One region of the Salinivibrio sp. KP-1 genome, then DNA from elsewhere that is predicted to be linked to it. Evidence: riboswitches for the same ligand, from Rfam matches in the RefSeq annotation. Region 1 holds a riboswitch; the other holds the start of a gene.

Evidence for each region. Region 1 has a riboswitch for lysine ahead of lysC (lysine-sensitive aspartokinase 3). Riboswitches for the same ligand answer to the same signal wherever they lie in the genome.
Region 2: it holds a riboswitch for lysine, as region 1 does, so the genes downstream of both, WN56_RS02925 (Na+/H+ antiporter NhaC family protein) here and lysC (lysine-sensitive aspartokinase 3) in region 1, are expected to answer to the same signal.

Annotation. Positions count from the first base shown of each region.
Region 1 covers NZ_LAQR01000002.1:3,026-12,035, forward strand. The annotation lists gene WN56_RS04450 (sodium:proton antiporter) at 1-353, opposite strand, end outside; gene metH (methionine synthase) at 537-4,196, shown strand; gene lysC (lysine-sensitive aspartokinase 3) at 4,235-5,623, opposite strand; lysine riboswitch at 5,721-5,908, opposite strand; gene WN56_RS04465 (alanine--glyoxylate aminotransferase family protein) at 6,172-7,305, shown strand; gene WN56_RS04470 (Wzy polymerase domain-containing protein) at 7,302-8,972, opposite strand; gene uvrA (excinuclease ABC subunit UvrA) at 8,972-9,010, opposite strand, start outside.
Region 2 covers NZ_LAQR01000001.1:658,211-667,220, forward strand. The annotation lists gene cspD (cold shock domain-containing protein CspD) at 1-194, shown strand, start outside; gene WN56_RS02920 (thymidine kinase) at 272-853, opposite strand; gene WN56_RS02925 (Na+/H+ antiporter NhaC family protein) at 961-2,544, opposite strand; lysine riboswitch at 2,633-2,814, opposite strand; gene WN56_RS02930 (H-NS family nucleoid-associated regulatory protein) at 3,087-3,512, shown strand; gene WN56_RS02935 (lytic transglycosylase domain-containing protein) at 3,564-4,535, opposite strand; gene WN56_RS02940 (YcgL domain-containing protein) at 4,546-4,821, opposite strand; gene minC (septum site-determining protein MinC) at 5,091-5,753, shown strand; gene minD (septum site-determining protein MinD) at 5,771-6,583, shown strand; gene minE (cell division topological specificity factor MinE) at 6,585-6,854, shown strand; gene rnd (ribonuclease D) at 6,928-8,061, opposite strand; gene fadD (long-chain-fatty-acid--CoA ligase FadD) at 8,147-9,010, opposite strand, start outside.

The DNA.
Region 1 (9,010 bases):
CCGGTGCCGATTAAAAACACAGAGACCAATAGCCCGCCGATCACCAGGGTCGTGATCTCCCACTTTTGGTCGGAGAAAGAGGGAAGCTTGACACCAATTCCCCCCGCGAAGAGCAAAAAGCCGAGGACGCCTTTGAGCAAAAAGGTATCGAAGTGGATATCTGTCAGTATTTGCTCGGCCATGGTTTTGAGTGGAATGGCTTGGTATTGACCAGCGATCACTATCAACAAAGACAGTAGGAGCGAGCTAGCGGTAATGGCGATGGTGGTTTGTACTCGACTGATTTTACTATTAATAAAAGCGATAAAGATGGCTGCAGCAGCCATAAAGCTGAGGATTGCGTAAGTTGACATGCCGCTTCCTAGTACAACGAGGGAATGAAAAAATGTGTCAAAATATTAATAGAAATCGTTGTCAAAACGAACAGCTGAATTGAAATAGATCAAAATAAATTGTTATTTATAGACGTCTAGATTTCCATTTTCGCTGTGGTAGGATGAAATGACTGCAACGAGGAAGATGATAAGCGTAATAGTATGGACCGACTGACACAGCAACTGCGCGACCGTATTCTAGTGATCGATGGTGGCATGGGCACCATGATTCAGGGGTTAGGGCTCAATGAGGCCGATTATCGTGGCCAACGTTTTAAAGATTGGCATTGTGATGTGAAAGGCAACAATGATCTCTTGGTGCTGACTCAGCCTGATAAGATCGCTTCGCTACACAGTGATTATCTGGCCGCGGGCGCGGACATTATTGAAACTAACACCTTTAACGCCACCCAAATTGCGATGGCCGATTACGACATGCAGGCGCTGAGTGCGGAAATCAACTTAGCGGCAGCCCGGCTTGCGCGTGAGGTCGCTGATGCGTGGACGGCGAAAACGCCAGATAAACCCCGTTTTGTCGCGGGTGTGTTGGGGCCGACCAACCGAACGTGCTCAATCTCACCAGATGTGAATGACCCTGGGTTTCGCAATGTCAGCTTTGATCAGTTAGTCGACGTGTACGCCGAGTCCACCGAAGCACTCATTGAGGGTGGGGTTGATATCATCATGTTGGAGACCATTTTTGATACCTTGAATGCCAAAGCCTGTGCGTTTGCGGTTGAAAAGGTCTTTGATGCCCGTGGGTTTCGCTTACCCATTATGATCTCCGGCACCATCACTGATGCGTCTGGACGCACCTTATCCGGACAAACGACCGCCGCCTTTTATCACTCGCTGCGCCATGTTGAGCCACTGTCGTTTGGCTTAAACTGCGCACTGGGGCCGGCTGAATTGCGCCAGTATGTCAAAGAGCTGAGCGACATTTGTGAGGGCTTTGTCTCCGTCCACCCCAATGCGGGGTTGCCCAACGCGTTTGGTGAGTATGACCTTTCTCCCGAAGAGATGGCGACACACATTGATGAGTGGGCGGCGTCAGGCTTTATCAACTTGGTCGGTGGTTGTTGTGGTACCACGCCTGAACATATTCAAGCGATTAGCGACGCGGTGAAAAAACATGCGCCACGCTCTCTGCCTGACCACCCTGTGGCCTGTCGCTTATCTGGGCTCGAGCCCCTGACCATTAATGCCGATAGCTTGTTCGTTAACGTGGGTGAGCGCACCAATGTGACTGGCTCAGCACGCTTTAAACGCTTAATCGTTGAAGAGCAATACGACGAAGCGCTGGAAGTGGCATTGCAGCAAGTGGAAAACGGCGCCCAAATCATCGATATCAATATGGATGAAGGCATGTTGGATGCCGAAAAGGCCATGGTGCGATTCCTCAATCTTTGCGCGGCCGAGCCGGATATTGCCCGTGTGCCTGTGATGATTGACTCCTCCAAATGGGAAGTGATTGAAGCTGGCCTAAAGTGCATTCAAGGGAAAGGCATCGTCAATTCTATTTCGCTCAAAGAAGGAGAAGAGGCTTTTCTGCACCAAGCACGTTTAGTCCGTCGCTATGGCGCGGCGGTGATCGTGATGGCGTTTGACGAACAAGGTCAAGCCGATACTCAAGCGCGGAAAGTGGAAATCTGTACGCGCGCTTATCATCTTCTGGTCGAGCAAGTCGGCTTTCCACCGGAAGATATTATCTTCGATCCCAATATCTTTGCGGTTGCTACCGGCATTGATGAGCACAATAACTACGCAGTCGATTTCATCAACGCCGTGGCTGACATTAAACAAACCCTGCCGCATGCCATGATCTCGGGCGGCGTCTCCAATGTGTCGTTTTCGTTTCGAGGCAACAACCCAGTCCGCGAGGCCATTCATGCGGTGTTTTTGTATCACTGCATCAAAAATGGCATGGACATGGGGATCGTCAACGCCGGTCAGTTAGCCATCTATGATGATTTAGCCGAGTCTTTGCGCCTGGCAGTAGAAGATGTGGTGCTCAACAAAGATGATGGCGCCACGGAGCGTTTATTGGAGATCGCCGACAGCTATCGCGATAGTGGGGAGAACGAGGTCGCGGAAACTGCGGAGTGGCGCAGTTGGCCGGTGGAAAAGCGGTTGGAACATGCACTGGTCAAAGGCATTACAGAGTTTATTGTTGAAGACACCGAGCTGGCTCGCGCCGCGGCAAGTAAACCTCTAGAAGTGATTGAAGGCCCACTGATGGCAGGCATGAACGTGGTCGGGGACTTATTTGGTGAAGGCAAGATGTTCCTACCACAAGTGGTGAAGTCGGCACGGGTGATGAAGCAGGCGGTGGCTTACCTTGAGCCCTACATCAATGCTGAAAAGCAGCAAGGACAGACCAATGGCAAGATCTTGCTCGCCACGGTCAAAGGGGATGTGCATGACATTGGCAAAAACATTGTTGGCGTGGTGCTGCAATGTAATAACTTCGAGATTATTGATCTCGGCGTGATGGTGCCGACCGATAAAATCCTGTCGGTGGCGCGTGAGGAAAACGTCGATATTATTGGTTTATCAGGCCTGATTACCCCATCGTTAGATGAAATGGTGAACGTGGCGAAAGAGATGGAGCGCCAAGGGTTTGATATTCCTTTGCTTATTGGCGGCGCGACCACGTCCAAAGCCCATACCGCGGTGAAGATTGAACAGCATTACCATGCGCCCGTGGTCTATGTGCCCAACGCGTCACGTGCCGTGGGGGTGTGCTCATCGTTGCTGTCACAGACTCAGCGGCCGGATTTTGTGGCCCGTTTAGCCAAAGACTATGCGGCGGTGCGTGAGCAACATCAACGCAAAACGCCTCGAACCGCTCCCGTCACCCTTGAGCAGGCGCGGGACAATAAGTGGCAAACGGACTGGGCAAACTATGCTCCTCCGCAGCCGTTGAAGCCGGGCGTGCATGTTTACGATGATGTCTCGATAGCGACCTTACGTCAGTATATCGACTGGACACCCTTCTTTATGACGTGGTCACTCAGTGGCAAATTCCCGGCGATTTTGGATCACGAACTAGTGGGTGAGGAAGCGCGCCGTTTGTATCAAGACGCCAATGCTTGGCTCGATCGTTTCAAGGCAGAAGGCTTGGTCGCCGCGAAGGGAGTGTGTGGCCTTTTTCCTGCCAACAGCGTTGAGGATGATATTGAAGTGTATACCGACTCGTCACGACAAACGGTGAGCACCATATTGAACCACTTGCGTCAGCAAACGAAAAAGCCACGTGGTGCCAACTATTGCTTGTCGGACTTTATTGCGCCAAAAAGCAGTGGCCAGCCGGATTGGATTGGCGCATTTGCGGTGACAGGTGGTATTGGCGAATATGCCTTGGCGGAAGAATACAAAGCGAAAGGGGATGATTATAACGCGATCATGATCCAGGCGGTCGCCGATAGACTCGCAGAAGCCTTTGCAGAGTACCTCCATCAGCAAATTCGGATTACCTTGTGGGGCTATGCGCCCGATGAGACGCTCGATAACGATGCGCTGATCCGCGAGCAATACCAAGGGATCCGGCCAGCGCCGGGTTATGCCGCCTGTCCTGAACACAGTGAGAAAGACAAAATTTGGCAATTGCTGTCGGTAGAAGCGCATACGGGGATGACGCTTACCGAAAGCTATGCCATGTGGCCGGGGGCGTCGGTCTCAGGTTGGTATTTTTCCCACCCTGAGTCACGTTACTTTGCGGTGGCGAAGATCCAAAACGATCAGCGAGACAGCTACGCAGCACGCAAAGGGTGGAGCAGCGAAGAAGCGGAGAAATGGCTCGGGCCGAACTTAAACGGCTAACGAAAGAAGCCAGCACATTGGCTGTGCTGGCTTTTTTATTATTCAAATAAGTCCGCGTGTAACCGCTGCACCACCTGGGTGGCATCGTCATCTTCAACCACAACACATACATTGTGGTTGCTGGCACCGTAGCAAATCATGCGTAGTTTATGTTGTGCTAAGGCACTGAAAACTGGTGCTGTTGCGCCAGCAGTATGATTCATATCATTGCCAATCAGCGCTACCACCGCCAGGTTCTCGCAGATCTCGACATGACATAACTGGGTCAGCTCGGCGATAGCCGCTTGTGGCAGCTGCGGCGCGTCGCCCTGAGTGTTGGTTTGATCAAGGGTTAAAGCGACACTGACCTCCGAGGTGGTGATCAAGTCCACCGAGATTTCAAATCGTGCCAAAACCTCAAAGACTTTGGCCAAAAAACCATATGCATGGAACATGTTTAAGCTGGTTAGTGTCACCATGGTTTGGTTTCGTCGTAAGGCGACGGCACGAAACAGCGGTGCCGAGCGCGCTTGCTCGCGGATCCAGGTGCCGCCTTGCTCAGGCGCTCTCGCGGCCCCGACAAACACTGGTATATGTTGGCGCACTGCAGGCAGTAAGGTGGACGGGTGCAGGATTTTGGCACCAAACGTGGCCATTTCTGAGGCTTCGCTAAAACTAATCTCACTGATTGGGCGCGCTTGTTCGGCAATCCGCGGGTCGGTGGTATAAATCCCGGGCACATCGGTCCAAATGGCCAAACTCTCTGCGTCTACGGCTTCGGCGAACAGTGCTGCACTGTAGTCGCTACCACCACGGCCTAAGGTGGTGGTTTGTCCGTGGGCATCCGCGCCGATAAACCCTTGGGTGACCACTCGATGTGTGGCTAAATGCGGAAGCAATTGGTCGTGGCACTGTGTTCGCGTCTGTTGTGGGTCAGGCTGGGCACAGCCAAACTGGCTGTCGGTGCGCAGCAATTCACGCGCATCTACTCTCAAAGCGGTTATACCTCGGCTGTTGAGCAAATGGGTGAAAATATGGGTTGAGATCAGCTCGCCGCAGGCAACTAACGCATCCGTTAGCGCTGTGTCAGGAATGATGGCCGCTTTTTCGGCATACTCGGCAATGGCGAGATGCCAGTGTTCGACGGCTGCTTGCGTGTTTTGGCAATCAGGAAGTTGCTGCAATATTGCTTGGTGAATGGCATTAATGGCGTCCAACTTGGCTTGGCGCACGTCAGGGTCGCTGATCCCTTTTGCGAGCGCGACTAAATGATTGGTCACTCCGGCGCACGCACTGATCACGATTAAACGGGTTTGCGGGTTTTGCTCGATAACCGCGGCGCTTTGCTGCATCGCCTCTAGCGTCCCGACACTGGTGCCGCCAAACTTAGCGACTGAAATTGATGGTAACGGGTTCACGTCCTTTTCCCCTTTTGAGCTCGTGCTCATTGATTCAATATATTCAAAAGTCAGTGGGGAACATCAGAAGTCACATCGTGACCGCGATAAATACCGCGACAAGGTAGGAAGAGCAAACGGCAGGCATTCTGCCAGAAGCGCTCCACCTGTCTGTCCATATGGATGACAAGTGACAGCCTGAAGGATTCAGCCTTCAAGGCCGGCAGCGTATCGACCCCGATCTTACGCCACCTCGGCATTGTCTCCCCTGGTTATCACGCTTAGGAGTGGGGCTCCGCCTGATAACTGCCTGAGAAATGCACCTCTTCTGCATGTTCAGTCATGGGTTGGTGACCGCATGAACAGTTTTAACATTACGGGTGTGGTCGCAGGGTGTCAACCGTGTTTTTGCTCTTGATGGGGGAGCACTTCCCAGCCCCCGCTTTGACTGAGGAAAAGGAGGCCATCGCGCCCTATCGGCACTGAAAAGAAACATAAATCGCCGCTAGCGATCACACAGTTCATGTGCCAGAGGCTAGGGGGATGGCGAAAAAATATGCTATAACGGTGAGCCTCGGTACCAACAACAAGGATTCGTGATGGCTCGTGCAATTTCCGATATTCAGTCTTTTCAACCCGTCGCTCGCACATTGATGGGGCCAGGGCCCTCTGACATTTACCCGTCGGTGCTGCAATCATTGAGCAAGCCGACATTGGGGCATCTTGACCCCTTATTCATTGGCATGATGGATGAGGTCAAGCAGCTACTGCAGTACGCTTTTCAAACCGACAATCCGTTTACCATTGCGGTCTCTGCACCCGGGAGTGCGGGGATGGAAGCCTGTTTTGTCAATTTGGTGGAGCCTGGCGACACAGTGATCGTCTGTCGCAATGGCGTGTTTGGCGACCGGATGCGAGAAAACGTGGAGCGTTGTGGCGCACATGCGGTCATGGTTGATGATGCCTGGGGCGATCCGGTTAATCCTGAAAAGGTTGAAGCGGCCTTGAAGGCGCACCCGGAGGCTAGCATTGTCGCATTTGTCCACGCGGAGACGTCCACAGGCGCTTGCTCTGATGCACAGGCCCTTGCCACCTTGGCACGTGAACACGGCTGCCTCACCATTGTCGATGCGGTGACCTCACTCGGTGGCGTGCCGTTGAAGGTGGACGAGTGGCAATTAGATGCAGTCTATTCAGGCAGTCAAAAATGTTTGTCGTGTGTACCGGGCTTGTCGCCAGTGACATTCTCGCCCCGTGCAGTAGAAAAAATGCAGGCGCGGACTCACAAGGTGCAAAGCTGGTTTCTCGATCAAAGTTTGGTGCTGGGGTATTGGAGCGGCGACGGCAAACGTAGCTACCACCATACGGCACCCGTGAATAGTTTATATGCCCTACATGAAGCCCTGCTCAAACTGTATCACGAAGGGATTGAGAACGCGTGGCAACGCCACGATACCATGCATCAGCGTTTGAAAGCGGGATTGGACAATTTAGGGATTGGCTTTGTGGTCGATGAACCTTATCGTTTGCCCCAGCTTAACGCCGTTTATATTCCTGAGGGCGTGGATGATGCCGCCGTGCGCCAGCATTTACTTCACTCCTATAACTTGGAAATTGGCGCTGGCCTCGGTGATTTGGCGGGTAAAGCTTGGCGAATCGGCTTAATGGGCTACGGCGCAAGGGATGAGAACATTGCCCTGTGCCTTAAAGCCCTTGAAGAGGCATTGCGCTAGGGCGTCGAATGATCCGGTAGGGTATGGCGGATTGTCCATACCTTCGCCGCGTTTGGATACAAGTAACGTGCTTCTTGCTGGATATCGCGAGCCCGCTGACGGTCACCGATTTGTAGGGCCACTTGATAGGCATGCTGATAGCCAGCAAAGCGTGGTCGTTGTGCGACTTGGCGCAATAATTGGTTAAGGTGTTGCTGGCGCTCAGTGTCAGACAGAGTTGCTAAATTAGCCTGAAAGTGACGGCTTTGTTGTGCGTGGGCCAGCTTTTGCTGCCACCATGGATGTTGCTGGTATAAGGCAAAACGTTGCGAGCTGAGTAAAGAGTCGCGCAAATAACGATTGGCCAAATATACGGACGACAGGCACACGAGTGTCGTGATGACGAGGGCAGTGATCACGGTGCGACTGGCCACACGTTGGCTGTAACCATGAGTGAGTACCGGGTAGCGGCGATATTTGCTGGTGAGGTTATCAAGCCAGTATAGCCAAAGGAGTAACAATACCCCATTGAACCACTGGGTGCCGCTTACCGGATAGATCATCAGTCCAGTGAGCGGAGGTAGCACTAAAGCAATCAAGATCCGCCGTGTCCCTGAGGGAGCACGAAGGATCCTGACGCCGAGCGCCATGATCACCAACACATAGCCCAATCCAATCAATAAGCCTCCTTCCAACAGCCAAAACAGCAGTGCACTAGGCAGGTTCACTGGACCAAGATGGCCGGGTTGTGAAGCAGAAAGCAACAGCAAGGCCTGCTTACCATTCCCCATGCCCACGCCGAAAAAGGGCGTTGTCTGCCATTGTTGCCACGCTAATACCAACGCACGTCGCTCGCCGTCGCTTAGCCATTGCCAACTATCTTGACCACTGAGGGCAAATATCGCCAGGATCGCGCCGAGACAGACTGCCACAAGCCAAGTTTTGTGCTGGCGCCTGGAGGCAAAGCGACTCAAATAGGCTTGCTGTAACACGATGGCACACAAGGCAAAGAGCAGCAGCAGGGGCTGGCCTTGCATCGCTAACACTGGAATAAAAACCAAGGGGGTGACGGCCAATAAGCTTTGGCTGATGGGATGGCGGTAGCGGCCACTCGGCTCTCTGGCGAGAATATACGCCGCTAAGGTGAGACCTGTAAGTAGCAGTGTGTGCGTGACCGCAGGGGGCAAGTGAGGCACCCAGTTGTTAAACATAAAAGGCGCCATGCCCGGTGGTGATTGATTGCCCAACACCGACAGTACCGCTAGCCAAGAGGCGAGTAAAAATACCCCGAGTAGCTTTTGCCGCTGCGAATGGTTAAAAACAAACTGTTGAAGGCTGGAGAAGAAACCGAGGCTAAGTATCAAGGCGGCCATGGCATAGCCGCTATTGAGTGCCTCAGCGTGTGGGTAGTAATAAGGAATAATCGCCAGGCCCGTTGCCAAACCAAGCATCCAGGTCAGTCGGCTTGCCCGCCAAGTATGCTGACGCACGACTTCTAAGCAGGCAAACCCCAAGGTGAACGCGAGCGTTAACAAGGAAAGCGCCGCTGCAGGGTGACGTATGCCAACCAGCGGGAGAGACACCGAGTACAGTGGTAAGCAGATCAACCACAAGGCCGCTAACGTTAGTAGAAATGGGGTTGTTAGTGGCTTTCGTATCACGCGACTCTGCGGCAGCGCTGAGGTCATTATCGCTCCAACATAGGTTTGAGGAAGTGAGCGGTGTG
Region 2 (9,010 bases), on a different contig from region 1:
ACAATGCAAAAGGATTTGGCTTTATTTGTCCGGTAGAAGGAGAAGGCGATGTGTTTGCCCACTATTCTACCATCCAGATGGACGGATATAAGACATTAAAGGCGGGACAAACCGTCAACTACGAGGTTCAGGAAGGACCAAAAGGCTACCATGCCAGTGAAATTGTGCCAGTCGATCAAGAAGCGGCTAAATAGCGCTGAATCCGGTCGGCCAAATGGAAAAGGCGAGCTTACCGCTCGCCTTTGTTGTGTTTGACCGAACTCAATGCCGTCTAGAGTAACCCAAGCATCTGTTTGTAGTGGCGGCGACACACAGAAACATAACGTTCATTGCCCCCAATCACCACCTGATCACCATCCGCAATGGCATTACCCTCGCTATCTTGGCGAATAACTCGACTCGCTTTACGTCCACAATGGCATACGGTTTTCAGTTCAACGAGCTTATCAGCCCACGCCAACAAGTACTGCGACCCTTCAAACAGCTCACCACGAAAATCCGTTCTTAATCCATAACACAATACTGGGATCCGCAGCTTATCCACCACATCAGTGAGCTCAAGGACTTGCTGTTTGGTCAAAAATTGGCTCTCATCAATCAATAAACAGTCAACTTTCTCTTGCGCCAAGATAGTCGCAACGTGCTCGAATAGCGACGTCTGATTGTCATACAGGTGGGCATCAGCTTCTAAGCCAATTCGCGAACTAATTTTTCCGACCCCATAGCGGTTATCAATCGCGGCGGTAAAGAGTAGAGGCTGCATACCGCGCTCTTGGTAGTTAAAGGCCGATTGTAACAAGGTGGTCGACTTACCCGCGTTCATTGCCGAATAATAAAAGTATAACTGAGCCATAACTGTCTCTACACGTAATGCCCGTTGTGGGCGAACTGGATTAAATAAACAGGCATGCTACCGCACTAGCAGAAAAAGAAAAGCCCCGCCGAGGCGAGGCTAGATAATTAACCGACCAATTTACACGGTCGCTTTTTAAGCCACATTAACCCAGCACATAGTGCAACGAACGCAAACACGGTCGCCATCAAGGACCAAAGAAGTGACGCGGTAAAGCCTAACACCATGAAGCCTACGGTTGAGACAAGCGCCCCGCCAATAGCATAAGGGAGCTGGGTGGCGACGTGGTCAATATGTCCACATCGTGCCCCTGTTGAAGACAAGATAGTGGTATCAGAAATTGGTGAACAATGATCGCCAAATACCGCCCCCGCCAATACTGCTGAGAGCATAGGTAGCATCAGAGCAATGTCTGTCGCCGCGGCAAGATCGCCCGCGATAGGAAGCATAATACCGAACGTCCCCCACGACGTCCCTGTTGCAAAGGCCATCACTGCCGCCAGCAAGAAGAGCACCACAGGCAAGAGTTGCGCCGGTAAGTTCCCCTCAACTAAGGACGACAAATATTTGCCTGTTTGTAGATCACCAATAATATGGCCAATTGACCAAGCAAATAACAGAATGAGGATCGCGCCAAACATAGACTTTGCGCCCACCCAAAGGGTTTTCGCAATATCTGATACCGCAATACCTTGTTTACCTGTCATCACTAAGGACACAGCTAAACCCGCCAGTCCACCCCACAGTAACGACATACCGACATCGGTATTTTCAAACGCGCCGAGGAGAGAAAAGGATTGTGCATCAGCGGCCAAGGCCTGCCCGCCGGTATATAGCATCGCCCCCACCGTCGCCACGACTAGCATAATAATGGGGGCAACCAAATCAGCCACGCTGCCCTTATCACTTTCTTCAATCCCTAAGTCATCGCAGATATCAGCGCAGTTTTCACTTTCATCGCCCAATCGACTGCCTTTTTTCGCCTGATATTCAAACTGACGCATCGGGCCAATATCCAGTTGAAACCAAACCACCGCAAACACTAAGAGTAAGGCAAAAATGGCGTAAAAGTTCATCGGGATCATGGTGACAAATGCCCCTAGCGCCGTGTAATCCGTCACACCATGCGCCACTAAAATCGAGCCAATCACGGTAATGATATAGGCTCCCCAGCTTGATGCTGGCGTGATCACACACATAGGGGCTGCCGTGGAGTCAAGGATGTAAGCCAGTTTCGCTCGAGAGACGTGAAATCTATCTGTCACGGGGCGAGAAACAGCGCCCACCGCTAAGCTGTTGAAATAATCATCGACAAATATAAATACGCCGAGAAAAGCGGCGAGCAGTTTCGCCCCACGTTTACTCTTGATCCGACTTTGCGCCCAATTGGCGAACGCGCGTGTGCCTCCAGAAAGAGACAGGAGCGCAGTGATCATACCGAGTAAAATAAGAAACGCGAGAATACTTAAATTCCAGCTATTTAAGCCTCCATCAGCAATAAATAGCCCAGTGATCACCTCAAGTAAGTACTGTCCAGAAGAGAGGAAAGAAAAATCGGTCAGTAATACAGTACCCAGTACGATTCCCATGCCCAACGACAATAAAACCCGTCGTGTGGCAATCGCGAGGCCTAGCGCCAATAAAGGGGGAAGCAGTGATAAAGCGGATGAAGAAAAATCTGTTAAGTTCATGATCTCAGTGTCAACCAGGTGGTTGGAGATCTACTGCAGAAATGAAGACGGTAAGGTGTGGTATCACACGGCAAACAGCTTGCCTCCTACATACAGTAGCGCTCCATAGTGTATTTCCAAGTACTATGGCAGTGCTGCCCCTATTCGGTAACAGCCCCAGCTCAATCGGTGTGATGACCTGATTGGCTTCGGCGTTGTTTCCTTTTATGCGCTCTCATCGGTATCACCCTCTTGCGCACGACTTATAAACAACGCACCTCTACGTTAAGCGTGGTGCATTCTACACAACGTGTTTACTATCGCAACTATTTATGGTTGAAAAAACGTCGATTAACACCCACCTTACTCGATGCCAATAAAGTGCGTCTTATCTTCTATTTTTTTAGACATCTGTTTCAAAAAAGACAATAGAATTAAAGTCAAATTTGCGGTTAACTTGCAATTAATGAACAATATAGCGTATTAATATAGGTCATATTGTATATTTCAATTATACTGCTATCATTCTTTCAATTAACATATAAATCAAATAGGAACCAATAATGTCTGATGCAATGAAAGCCTTACTCAATTTGCGTAGCTTACGCGCAGTTGCAAAAGAGATGTCTACTGAGCAGCTGAACGAAGCCTTAGAAAAATTACAAACGGTTGTTGAAGAGCGCAAAGAAATCGATCGCCAAGCTGAAGCGCAAGAAAAAGAGCGCTTAGAGAAGTTAGAAAAATACCGTGCTATGTTAGAAGCCGACGGTATTGACCCAGAAGAAATCGTGGCATTGTTAGGTGGTGCTTCTAAGAGCAAAGCATCGGGTAAACGCGCGACTCGTCCAGCAAAATATCAATATACGGGCGAAGATGGCTCACAAAAAACCTGGACAGGCCAAGGTCGTATGCCGAAAGTGATTCGCGAAGCGATTGAGAGCGGTGCGGCTAAGCAGGAAGATTTCCTCATCCCAGGCCAAGAAGCCTAAGTCCATATTCCCGCATAAAAAAAGAGGCGCTCAGCCTCTTTTTTTTATCCCTTAACCAAATTTAATTCTGTCTGCCAAATGGCTCACCGCTAACGCAAAGTAGTGCGAGCGATTCCATTTCAATAAACTCTGATAATTATTATAAACAAGATAAGCCCTGCCTTTACCATCATCAGGCTGAATCAACCACGCGTTGATATCGACGGCAGGTAGCGCCTGACCATTCAACCGGCGCACACCACGCGTCTGCCAGGCACTCAATGAGTGTGCTTTATCACTGTCGGTGCCAAGCAAAGTACGATCTATCCCTGCAGGTAGCTGTACTTGCCGCCCCCATGTATAAGTATCATCCCACCCGGCTTTTTTTAAGTAATTCGCAGCAGACGCAAAAACATCGGCTTCTGTTTGCCAAATGTCTTTCTTACCATCTTGATTGCCATCGACCGCGTAATTAATAAACGAGCTTGGCATAAACTGGCATTGGCCCATTGCCCCTGCCCAAGAGCCTTTCATCGCTTCTGGCGCAATGTGCCCTTGCTGTAATATCTTCAGTGCGGCCATGGTCTCTTTACGAAAAAATGCCTCTCGACGACCATCAAAGGCTAATGTTGATAAAGCTTCAATCACATTATAACTGCCCTGAAGTTTGCCAAAATTACTTTCTACGCCCCATAAAGCCACAATAAAACGCGGCTGAACTTGGTACTGCTCACCGATGGTTTTCAACGTGTCGTAATGTTCACGATACAGTTTTTTCGCTTGGGCGACTTTCCAATCAGGCACAGCACGCGGAATATATTCATCCAGCGTAAGGCGTCGCTCAGGTTGATTTCGATCGGAGCTGACCGCACGCTCGTGGTATTCAACGTCCTTAAACGCACGCTCAAGTAACGCATCACTGATGCCCGCCTCTCGTGCCTCGGCTTTTAAGGTGGTCACATACTGCTCGAATCCGGGCTTGGCCATCACAGGGCTCACCAACAGTGCCGCCGCGATAGAAGCTGAAATCATACCTTTGCGCATAGTCTTCCTTTTACAGTTTTTCGTTTTTATTACGAATGGCCTGCAATGCCGCATCAGGTGGCGGGGGCAATTGCACAAAAAAACCATCACTTTGCAGGCTTTGTTTAACCTTATTGATGTCAACAACAGCCAGTTTATCGCGCTTGTCTAAGTTGATCATCATGGCAAATTCGGGTTGCCCAAAGCTATTCATTAATGCCTCAGGCACATCATCAAATTTATCTTTCTCTGCAAGATAAAGATAGGTGCCTTCTTTCTTTTTGCTACGATAAATTGCGCAATACATCTCAAAAGTCCTCATGAGCATGCCATATTACTGGCGATAAATTGTCATCTCGGGGTAAAGGTTTGTTAAGCTTTGCAGCAAAGTGTGTCAAAACGCGTCTCTGCTGCCATTTCTCATTCAAACGTTAAAAAAACACCATTAAAGGGAGAAATGCCGCATCAACGGCAAACCCTGCTTGCCGCATTGGCGCTGTGAATATACCATGCTATCCAACGTCTGATAATGCGCGTCTGACTCGTGTTTAAATGACAAAACCGGGATCGAATAACATGCTCAAACAACCGGAGTTGAAAGGCTCAACCTTTACCCTTTCCGTCCTCCACCTCGTTGACGATAATTTTGCTGCCGCTGCCAATGTTTTGACAGAGAAAGTCACCCAAGCACCGGCCTTTTTTCAAGGCGCCCCTGTTGTCGCTGACATTAGCCGTCTATCACAATGTCCTGATATCGGTGCCTTAAAGCAGTGCTTACAGGCCACAGGCATGATTCTCGTCGGATTGACCGGCGTCACCCATAATGATACTCGCGAGCTTGCGCTGAATGCGCAACTAGCCGTGCTCAAGTCAAGCAAGCAATCCCGAGTTGCCGATCCGATTCAGCCGCCTGCCAAAGTGGTCACCACCCCCGTGCGTTCAGGTCAGCAAATCTATGCGAAAAACGCCGATCTGGTGATCCTCAATCATGTCAGTGCCGGCGCGGAAGTGATAGCCGATGGCAGTATTCATATCTATGGCGTTTTGCGCGGCCGAGCTATTGCCGGCGCAAGTGGACAAAAGCAAGCGCGTATTTATTGTCAGAACCTTCAGTCAGAATTATTGTCAGTAGCAGGAAGCTATTGGCTCAGCGATAAAATTCCATCAGAACATTTAGAGCGACCTTCCATGGTCTCGCTTAATCAAGAAAGCTTACACATTGACCCCCTCACGCTATAAGAGAATAAGGAAGAGGAATGGCACGAATTATTGTAATTACTTCCGGTAAAGGCGGTGTTGGTAAAACAACATCGAGTGCGGCATTGGCGACCGGGTTGGCCATGACAGGCAAAAAAACCGCCGTGGTCGATTTTGATATTGGCCTACGTAACCTGGATTTGGTGATGGGCTGTGAGCGTCGGGTCGTCTATGACTTTGTCAATGTCATTAACGGCGAAGCCAATCTTCATCAAGCATTAATTAAAGACAAACGCGTAGACAATTTGTTTATTCTGCCAGCCTCACAAACACGCGATAAAGATGCGCTAACCAAAGACGGCGTGGAGCGGGTTCTAAAAGACATGGATGAGCTTGGCTTTGAATACATTATTTGCGACTCGCCCGCGGGCATTGAAGCCGGTGCATTAATGGCGCTGTATTTTGCTGACGAAGCGATTGTGACCACCAATCCAGAAGTTTCATCCGTACGCGACTCTGATCGGATTCTTGGTATTCTCGACTCCAAGTCACGCCGCGCAGAAAACGGCGAGGATCCGGTAAAACATCACTTATTACTCACTCGCTATAATCCTGCACGTGTGACCAACGGTGAAATGCTCAGTGTTGAGGATGTTGAAGATATCTTGCGTATTCCACTGTTAGGGGTCATCCCGGAGAGCCAGTCTGTGTTGCACGCCTCAAACAAAGGCGAGCCAGTGGTCCTTGACCAAGAATCTGATGCAGGCCAAGCCTATGAAGATGCCATTGCGCGTCTGCTGGGTGAAGAGCGTCCCTTCCGCTTTATCGAGGAAGAACGCAAAGGTTTCCTAAAACGCTTATTTGGAGGCTAATGTGGCACTGCTTGAATTCTTCCGCCCATCTAAGAAAAAATCGGCCAATATTGCCAAAGAGCGTTTACAAATTATTGTTGCCGAGCGTCGCAGTGCAGATAGCCCAGCGCCGACTTATTTGCCTCAGCTCAAGCAAGATATTTTAGACGTGATCCGCAAATACGTGGATATCGCACCGGATCAAGTGTCTGTCAGCCTAGAGCAAGGCGATGATGACCTATCCGTCTTGGAGCTGAATGTCACCTTGCCCGAAGAGGGAAAAGAGAGCTAGATCTCAATCACAACGGGCTAATACAGAAAGCGGTGGCTCAAGGCCACCGCTTTTTTTATGCGTGAGATGATGACTATGCCCCTGGGGCGTTAGGGATCATCGTCAGCAATGTCTCACCCACTAACCGAAAGCGCCACCCCGAGGCTAAGTCAGGACGTTTGTCTTCTTGACGCTCCTCTCGCCATACCCAGGTAATCAATTGATTAAGCTGTTTTTTAGAACCAATAAACTCAGGCGCTAAGCCTGATTTATCTGCCTGGGCTTGCACCTGCTCCTTAATCGCTTTAATCACCGACTTATACCCAGGCTCATCGACTAAGCGTGTGATGGCCGGCGGGCATTTGGCTAACGGGGTTTTATCCGCTTGCGTGGCCAAGGTAATCAAGGTTTGCGCGTGATAACGCACTTCAAATTTGTCGAACCCATGCTCGTTCATTTGCTCAACCGTACGAATACCATAACGCGCCATTTTCCAGAGGTTTTGCTCTTTAACGATAAAGTTGAGTGCCATATTACGGCGGCGCGCTTCCTTAGCTCGCCACTTGGCAAGGGCTTGCAATACCGCTAACTGTTGAGGTTTAAGCTGCCACGCATATTTAATATCGAGATAAGCTGCTTCATCCGGCTTTACCCACTGCTTTTTGCGGCACAACAGGCCACACTCTTCTACCATGGCGTCATACCACGGTGTGTCGGATAGCGCTTGAGTCAGCGCTTGATAAAGCGGTAGCAAGTAATACACATCAGCGGCCGCATACTGTTTCTGCTTGTCCGTTAAGGGACGTGCACACCAATCAGTGCGCGACTCTCCTTTATCTAAGCTCACGCCGACATAACGCTCTACCAAGCTTGCGAAGCCCTCGGAGACGCCATGACCTAAAAAGGCGGCGACGATTTGCGTGTCTACCATGGGGGTTGGCAACACGCCCGCGTAGTGCTGAAAAACCTCTAAGTCTTCGCTACTCGCATGTAACACCTTGGTGACTTGGGTGTCAGTCAACAGCGCCCATAACGGAGAAAGATCATCAATGGCTAGCGGGTCAACCAGCACCAGTTGCTCGCCATCATAAATCTGGACCAGCCCCAATTGTGCATAAAAGGTACGCGTACGGACAAACTCGGTATCAAGCATCACAACGGCTTGGTCACGGAAATGTGCGCAGATATCGACCAGCTGTTGATCGGTGGTGATTTGTTGATAGTTCACAAAAAAGCCCATAAAGAAAATGCCGGCGAGGCCGGCATTTCGTGATTCGTTATCGACAGTTTACCCTTTTCTGGGTCGGTTCGCATTAAGCTGACGCTTTTTGCTCAGAGGCTTGCGGCTCATCGCGTAACTCTCGACGCAGAATTTTACCCACATTGGTTTTAGGCAGTTCATCTCTAAATTCCACGACACGTGGTACCTTGTAGCCAGTGAGGTGTTTGCGACAGTGCGCCACAAGATCATCTCGCGTAAGCGAGGGATCTTTTTTGACCACACAAATTTTAACCACTTCCCCGGAATTCTCATCTGGCTGGCCAATGGCGGCCACTTCTAACACCTTGTCATGTAACGCAACGACATCTTCCACTTCATTAGGATACACATTAAAACCAGAGACGAGGATCATGTCTTTTTTGCGATCGACAATATGCAAGAAACCATCATCATCGAACTGCACCACATCGCCAGTCGCTAACCAACCCTGTTCGTCGATACTGTCTCGTGTCGCCTCTGGACGATTCCAATACCCTTGCATCACTTGCGGGCCACGCACTAACAACTCACCCGGCTGGTTGTCCGCCACATCTTCACCCTGATCATCAACGATGCGCACCTCCGTCGATGGCACGGGCAACCCAATGGAGCCGTTGTAGTCACGTAAATCATAAGGATAGGCCGCAACCAGTGGCGAACACTCCGTCAACCCATATCCTTCGAGCAAATGCTTGCCAGTCAGCTTTTTCCAATTTTCCGCGACAGCCCTTTGCACGGCCATACCGCCACCGACGGTCAAGCGCAGGTTAGAAAAGTCCAACTCATGGAAATCTTCGTTATGGAGTAGCGCGTTAAACAGGGTATTCACGCCTGTAATGGCCGTAAACGGATACTTTTGTAGCTCTTTAACAAAACCTGGAATATCGCGTGGGTTGGTGATCAGTAGATTTTGTCC